DNA from 2 places in the Oceanobacillus sp. FSL K6-0127 genome. Region 1 is predicted to be linked to the other one. Evidence: predicted binding sites of a transcription regulator. Region 1 holds the regulator's gene; the other holds the start of a gene.
What was found. The regulator Rex, encoded in region 1, represses fermentation and respiration genes when NADH is low (regulators of the CRP and FNR family bind a similar motif). The targets are predictions, from matches to a motif close to TTGTGAAATATTTCACAA.

Region 1 (3,940 bases):
AATGTATGGACCTGCTTTAATACATCATCTCCAGAAAAAAGAAAGTTTCCTAAAACCGTGCGGATATCTTTTTCATTTATGGTGGGGTAATCATCCCATAATTCTTGAAGAATCGTCTTAGTAGAATTAAGATCAGCCTGTTCTTGATCATAGTAGCCAATTTGTACATTTGTACCAAGCTGGATGTTTCCTTTTTCTGTCTGCAGTCTACCTAAGATGGCCTTAAGTAATGTAGTTTTCCCTACACCATTCGGACCAACAAGTGCGATACGGTCACCGCGATTTATATCCAGTCGTATGTTGGAAAAAATAGGGTCCACTTCTTTTTCATAACGTAAGCTAAGCTCTTCAACTTTTAATACATCATTTCCACTTCTGCGATTAATTTGAAAGGAGAAGGAAGCGGATGACTCATCACCTAGTGGCCGATCAAGACGCTCCATTTTTTCAAGCTGCTTCCGCCTGCTTTGTGCTCGTTTTGTAGTCGAAGCACGTACAATATTCCGCTGGATAAAGTCTTCCATTTTTTTAATTTCAGTTTGCTGCTTTTCAAATTCCTTTAATTCCTGTTCATAATTTAGTGCTTTTTGCTCCAAATACTTGCTGTACGAACCATGGTATTTTCGCGTTTTATGCCGTGAAATTTCATATACAATGGAAACTGTTTTATCAAGAAAGTACCGATCGTGTGAAACGATGACAATGGCGCCTGGATAACTAACGAGATAGTTTTCCAACCATGACAATGTATCAATATCAAGATGGTTGGTCGGTTCATCAAGAATAAGCAGCTGTGGTTTTTGAAGCAGCAATTTACCCAGGGCAAGTCGTGTTTTTTGTCCACCACTAAGTTCTGCGATTGGAGTATCATAATCAAAGGACTCAAAATTTAACCCACTAAGTACAGCTCTAATATCAGATTCATACGTATAGCCCCCATCAGTCTGATATGCTAGTTGAAGTTTGTCATATTCTTTAAGGACTTTGTCATATTCTTCTCCAGATAATTCGCTGGCTTTCTCCATCTCTTTCTCTAATGCTCGAAGTTGCTTTTCCAATGATTTTAAATGGGAAAATACCTCTAGCATTTCATCCCAAATGGTTTTCCCTGATTCTAACGTCATATGCTGGGATAAATAACCGAATGTAAGATCCTTCGGTTGAAAAAATTCCCCTTCATCATACGATAATTCTTGTGCCATAATTTTAAGTAATGTTGACTTACCTGCACCGTTTCTGCCGACAATAGCTATACGGTCTTTATCTTTAATTTCAATTTTAATATTTGATAAAATCTCTTCAGCACCGAAGGATTTGGAAATTCCGTTTAGTTGCATTAATATCATCTTTTTCACCCCATCATGTACAGTGTATCTTATAGTTATTTAACGAGGCAACTGAATTGTGAAAAATATCACGACTTATTTGACGTTTTCTGTTAAAATAGAAGGAAAGAACTTATCATATACAACTATTGGATTGAAAAGAGGAAGATTGATGGAACAGAATAAAATTCCACAAGCTACTGCCAAGCGGCTGCCTTTATATTATCGTTTTCTTAACAATTTAAATCAGCAAGGGAAGAAGCGAGTTTCCTCAAAGGAGCTGAGTGATGCAGTAAAAGTGGATTCTGCAACAATTCGAAGAGACTTTTCTTATTTTGGCGCATTGGGAAAAAAGGGATACGGCTATAATGTAGAGTATTTATTAGGATTTTTCCGAAGTACGTTGGATCAGCATGAGGTTACAGAGGTTGCATTAATCGGAGTTGGGAACTTAGGTACAGCCTTCCTTCATTATAACTTTATGAAGAACAATAATATCCGGATTACTACGGCATTTGATGCAGATACAGAAAAGGTTGGCACGGATATTGGCGGGGTACCCGTTTATGATATTCGTGATTTAGAGGAAAAGTTAGAAGACATTAAAGTCGCTATCCTAACTGTTCCAGCTGTTGAAGCACAAGTGATCGCCGATAAGCTTGTAGAAAAAGGGATTTCAGGGATTCTTAACTTTACTCCTGCAAGGATTAGTGTACCGAAGCATATTCGGGTCCACCATATTGATCTTGCTGTTGAATTGCAGGCCCTTGTCTATTTCCTAAAGCATTATTCGTTAGATAATCCAGAGTAGATATTACTCATTGTAAATTTTTGTTTATTTACAAGGCTATTGATATTAGGTCAAAAGCCTTGTTTTTTTATGGTTGGATTTGGATGTCCTTATATTGGTAAATACCATAATTTATTTGCATCAATTCCATAAAATCTCCGTTTTAAACAACCACTGGAAACAAGCTGATAAATATTAACTAGATAAATGGAACTAATATTTTTCTGAAAATTATTGGTTCTTAAGACATCTATCCATTTACTGATTATTACGTTAATCTGTATTGGGAATATATTAAGAAAGAGGAGGAATTTATTCGTGAACGTGAAAAAGGTTTTAGGTATTATGTTTGTTTTATTTATTAGTTTGTTCATTGTTGCATGTTCAAATGAAAGTGACAATGAGAGTGAAGGGACTAACGATGCTGAAGCAACTGAAGAAACAAATGATGCGGAAGCAAACGAGAAAAACGGGTCTGAAGAAGCAGAAGAAAATGTAGTTCCAGAAGATGAGGCATTATTTGCAGTACTTGAAGCAAACTTAGAAGCATTAACAGAAAATGACTTGGATGCTTACATGGAAACCATACATAGTGAATCTCCTTTATATGACTCAACACGTACGACAATCGATCAATTATCTGTGTATACATTAGATATGGAATTATTTGATTTAGTTGTAGAAGAAAAATCAGAAGAAGAAGCAACAATCTCTTATAAACAGACGACAATGAAAGTCGATGGTCCTGATTTTATGAATAATGAAACACACGGGGTTCATGTCTTGCGACCAGATGATGGTGCATGGAAAATTTATAGTTCCGAAGAACCAAGCGAAATAATTCCTCTTGATGAGAATGGGGAAGTTATCGAAGAGACTGCTGCTGATGCAGCGGCAGAAGGTGTTTACATTGACACAATTACGAGCTTAGAAATTCCGTTTGATGAAGGAAAGTGGGAGCTTGAGAACTATGAGGAAGGAGACGGTGAAGCAACCGCTGAATTTCTTTTAGTTGATGAGGATCAAACGAATTTCACAGAGCTGTTTACGATTCATTATTATCCAGATGGTGATGAATTGTTAGGTGCTGAAGGCTTTATCGAAATGATGGAAATGAATTTAACAGAAATGACTACAGGTGAGCTTGAATTTAATTCTGCGGAAGAAGGATTTTTTGATTTTTCATTAACAGAAGATGATATTCAGCTCGATCAGGAAGAAGTAGCAAGGGTATTTGCGAAAGACAATGATTTGTATGTTGTTCGCTACACAACGTTTGAAAAATCAATCGAAGATAAAGATGAATGGATAGATAAGTTGAAGTCTATCCAATAAAAATAAAAGAAGGCTGTTTCAGTATTAATCTAGAAACAGCCTTCTTTTTTATTAAGAAGATCTATATAGTATCTATTTAATGCTTCTTCTTTTTCAATCGAAAATACTTATTAAGCAATCGAACTGCAACTCCAAAGGCAAGCGTTGCTACAGCAGCAAAAATGAGCGTGGTGGGATTCCAGATTGTTTGCCCTTTGCTTTGGACGGCAACGTAAATAAAAATCATTGCCATTATGAAGTAAATGAACGCTTTAACTAACAAAGAATGAATCATTCATTAACCTCCAATAAGGATCATTTGCAATTGCTCAACCTGACGTTGCATTTGCTCAAGTTGTCGCTGCATTTCTTCTGGATCCATCGATAATTGCCCGACAACAACTAATGTGTTCATTGCTGCATGAACGATAATCGGAACGAGAATTCGTTTTGTCTTTACATAAAGAAACGCAAATACAAACCCCATCGAAGCATAAATTAGGATATGTTC
Region 2 (3,940 bases), 1.0 Mb from region 1:
CTACAAAGCTCGTTATCACGACTTGCGACAGTTGATAAGATAACTGTTCTCCCGCAGACGGAATTCCAATACCCATTAATTTTTTTGTGTTCGTCTTGTCGATCTTTAAAATATCATTGATTCTGTATCGAATCGCAAGGCGTTTATAAACGAAAAATAATAGCGCAAATACTAAAAATAACCTTGCAACAATTATTGAAATGGAGACTCCAACAACTCCTGTCACCGGAATTCCAAACAAACCATTAATCGCTATGAGGAAACCGATGATGCTAATCACATTCATCACGATCGTTACAAACATTGTCTCTCTCGTATGTCCATAACTGCGTAAAACTGCACTTAAAGCCAAAGCGACTGCTTCAAGACAAAGAGATAAGCCAGTAACAACTAAATAAGTATGTGCGTAACCATAGACTTCCCCACTTAGCCCATAAAAGTTTAGAAAGATCCCTCCAAATATAGCAACAATAATCGTCATACCAATACCAATCCAAAAGTTAAGTCCGAAAGCGGATCTTGCAATGGTACGAGCCTCTTTAATCTGGTTAGCACCTAAATTCTGACCGATTAGAATGGTTGCTCCAATCGCTGTTACGTTAAATACCAAAATAAATATGTTCATTATCTGGTTTGCAACACCAACACCCGCAACAGCATTATCAGAGTATCCACTCAAGATTAATGTAGCAATAATACCCACGCTCATATGAAGAGATATTTCAATAAACAGTGGCCATGTAAGGTTAAACAGCGACTGGTCCTGGTACTTATTTTTTTCAACACTCAATTTTGCTCATTTCTCCTTCACGCTAAATTTCAGTCATTAGAAAACTTGGCATTTGTTAAAGGAATTCTTAAGAAAGTGTTCTTTGCTTTCTTAGAAGCCTCTATACATCGGAGTGCAAGCCTTTAAGCCAATGCCTTAATTGCACTTATGCAGATTGAAAATTTTATATTTTTCTATCTGCCAACATAATTTTCAACCAATTTAATAATGATAATGCATATTAACTAGAAATCTCCCTCTGTAATGTGAAACGCTTTGCTGCGGGGTATTAGCACATTAATGCTAAATGTATTCCAAAACCCATAAAAGAATGCAGTATTTGCATTAAAAAAGACCGTCTGAGAAATCGCAAAATCGCGACCTTCCAAGACAGCCTCATCTGCTATAAATTTGTTTCACTAGTATATTTCCCTAGGAAGAAGTGAATATTATCTCAAAATGTACTATTAGAATATTCTAACATAAAATTAAGCTAATTTCAATTTTTTATGATAACGTGTTTGTATATAATCTAGAAGTTTCTAGTATACTGAATTCCTACTTCCTTACATACAAACGCTTATTATCTTCTACTCCACTTAGGCAAATTGCAGCAGTATCCTTTGTAATATCAAGCTCTAATGTCGAACCATCAACTGGTAGGGTCTCCTCAAATAGTTTTTCATATTCGGGAACAGTTACTTCCATTCTTGAATCAAATAAATGTTTATGATCATTGATGTGAAGATGTTCACGATAATCGGACTGTAGAATCCCAGTAAAAAATTCTCCAACAGCGCCTGAACCATAGCTGTATAAACCAACCCTTGATCCGGCTTCTAATCCCTCGTTAAGTTCAAGAAGCGATAACAAGCTTAAGTATAAAGATCCCGTGTAGATGTTTCCAACGTTTCGATTATATTGCGTACTTACTTGATAATTCGCAACCAATCTTTCGTTGTCTTCCTCTCTACCTTCATCTAAAATCGTACGTAACGCCTTTAATCCCATCTTTGTATATGGCAAGTGGTAACAAATTGCCTCAAAATCTTTCAATTCAAGACCTGACTTTTCTTTATACTGCTCCCAAACCTTCGAAAAGAAGTATATGTATTGCTCATTGGAAAACTTTCCATCAACAAACGCTTTGTCAGAGTAAATCGGTCTCCAGAAATCCATAATGTCATTTGTAAAATAAGCACTATGCTCTTCAAGGACCATGATTCTTGGATTTGCACTAATCACCATCGCAACTGCTCCTGCACCTTGTGTGGATTCACCGGGGGTATTTAGACCGTACCTCGCGATATCAGAACCTATTACCAATACCTTGCTTTCCGGATTTAATGCAATATGCCCTTTTGCCAATTGAATTCCAGCAGTTGCACCGTAGCATGCCTGCTTCATTTCAACAGTACGTGCATGGGGATTTAACCCAAGTAAATTATGTACATAGACCCCTGCAGACTTCGAGTTATCAATACCTGATTCGGTACCAAAAATAACAAAATCGATTTTCTCTTTATCTGCCTCGTTTAAAATCCCAAGTGCAGCGTTCGCAGCCAATGTAACCGGGTCTTGTGTAATAGGCGGAATCGCCATTTTTTCCTGTCCAATTCCAACGGTGAACTTTTCCGGCTCTATGTCTCTTGCAACAGCTAATTTGTTCATATCTACATATAAATGCGGTGTATAAAAACCTATCTTATCAATCCCTATATTCAATGCCCTGCTCCTTTACAACTACCAAAATTTTATACTGTACTGCTTCGTGAAATAGTGCACAACTATTATTTTTTAAATTAAACAACAGTTAAATGATAATATAATGTATTACGAAAAACAACTCATTTGAAGTTAGATGGAAAGGTTTTCTAAACTACCGGATTAGCTAATTTGTCTGTATGATTGATTATCTATCAGCGCTCACGATGACTCATAATTTCAATCTCTTGTAGGGCCTGTGTTGCTAATTGATCAGCCTCACGGTTCATTTTCCGGGACACATCTTTATAAGTTGGGGCAATTCCAAGCTGTTCTAACTTTTGTTCAATCCGATTAATCCATGCTGCTAGCTCCTTTTCATAGCATGGCCATTCCCCATCCAACTGATGAATGACAACCTTTGAATCTCCAACAAATGTTACTGGTAAGTGGTGCACACCTAATAGCTCTAATTCAGTTAATCCTAAATGAAGCGCCGCATATTCTGCTTCATTATTATTTATAAGGCCTTCCACTAAAGCATTTTTTCTTATCCGATAGGCCTTTTCATTTTGCTCATAGTAAATGACACAGCCAAGACCTGCTTTATCTGTCTTCAAGTCAAATCCACCATCAAAATAGACAGTTATATCATGCGGTTCCGTTTTAATTTCTTCCATGTATTTCTTTAATTGCTTATAGGTCCAGCTTCTATCATTGCTATCAATAAATGTTAATTGCTTGATTCTTCCAGTTTTCTCCATGTCTTCAGCAATGATGACGGCTTGTCCAGCTTGCATCATATCTGAGCTAAGCATCGTCTCTAATCCCTTTTTTGTACGATATGTTAATTCCATTCTCACTTGCATAGATAAACCCTCCTTTTTACTTGGATATAAAACAAAATAAATGACATGAAATTTGAATAAAACACATTTAATGAATGAACCTTTCATTCATATTATTTTATATTGTATCCTAAAAATGCACATATCTTAGCAACACCACAAATTTGTTTTAATAATAACAAAAATGTATTTAATAAAACAATTGACAAAACTATAAAATTTATGCAAAATGGATTTAACAACTGAATATTCGTTATTTTCTTATCCAGAGAGGTGGAGGGATTTGGCCCTACGATACCTCGGCAACAGGCTTTTTTAAGTACTGTGCTAATTCCAACAAGCATTAATGCTTGGTAGATAAGAAGAGTAAAGTGAATAATACATACATGACCTCTTCTTTTCGGAAGGGGTCTTTTTATGTTTTCCCACCTTTTCTTATCACCACGAATACAATTTTCCACTAATGACAGCTTCAAAGGAGTGAATTAAAAGGTAGTGAAGAAAATGAAATGAGGTAATTGCTACTTTTAACGATAAAGGAGGACAGAAAAATGAGTTTATTAAGTGCTCTTGAAGAAAGGATCCTTATTGGTGACGGTGCAATGGGAACGTTGCTGTA

Region 2: MHH64_RS11670 (hydroxymethylglutaryl-CoA synthase) is a predicted target of Rex. The motif match lies at 2,539-2,556, and genes of this name have one in related genera.

Annotation. Positions count from the first base shown of each region.
Region 1 covers NZ_CP150287.1:1,306,170-1,310,109, forward strand. Annotated here, with positions in the region: gene MHH64_RS06555 (ABC-F family ATP-binding cassette domain-containing protein) at 1-1,346, opposite strand, end outside; gene MHH64_RS06560 (redox-sensing transcriptional repressor Rex) at 1,498-2,136, shown strand; gene MHH64_RS06565 (hypothetical protein) at 2,434-3,450, shown strand; gene MHH64_RS06570 (YdiK family protein) at 3,527-3,724, opposite strand; gene MHH64_RS06575 (CPBP family intramembrane glutamic endopeptidase) at 3,728-3,940, opposite strand, start outside.
Region 2 covers NZ_CP150287.1:2,346,962-2,350,901, reverse strand. Annotated here, with positions in the region: gene MHH64_RS11675 (MATE family efflux transporter) at 1-790, opposite strand, end outside; gene MHH64_RS11670 (hydroxymethylglutaryl-CoA synthase) at 1,328-2,494, opposite strand; gene MHH64_RS11665 (reverse transcriptase-like protein) at 2,689-3,342, opposite strand; SAM riboswitch class I at 3,580-3,685, shown strand; gene MHH64_RS11660 (bifunctional homocysteine S-methyltransferase/methylenetetrahydrofolate reductase) at 3,873-3,940, shown strand, end outside.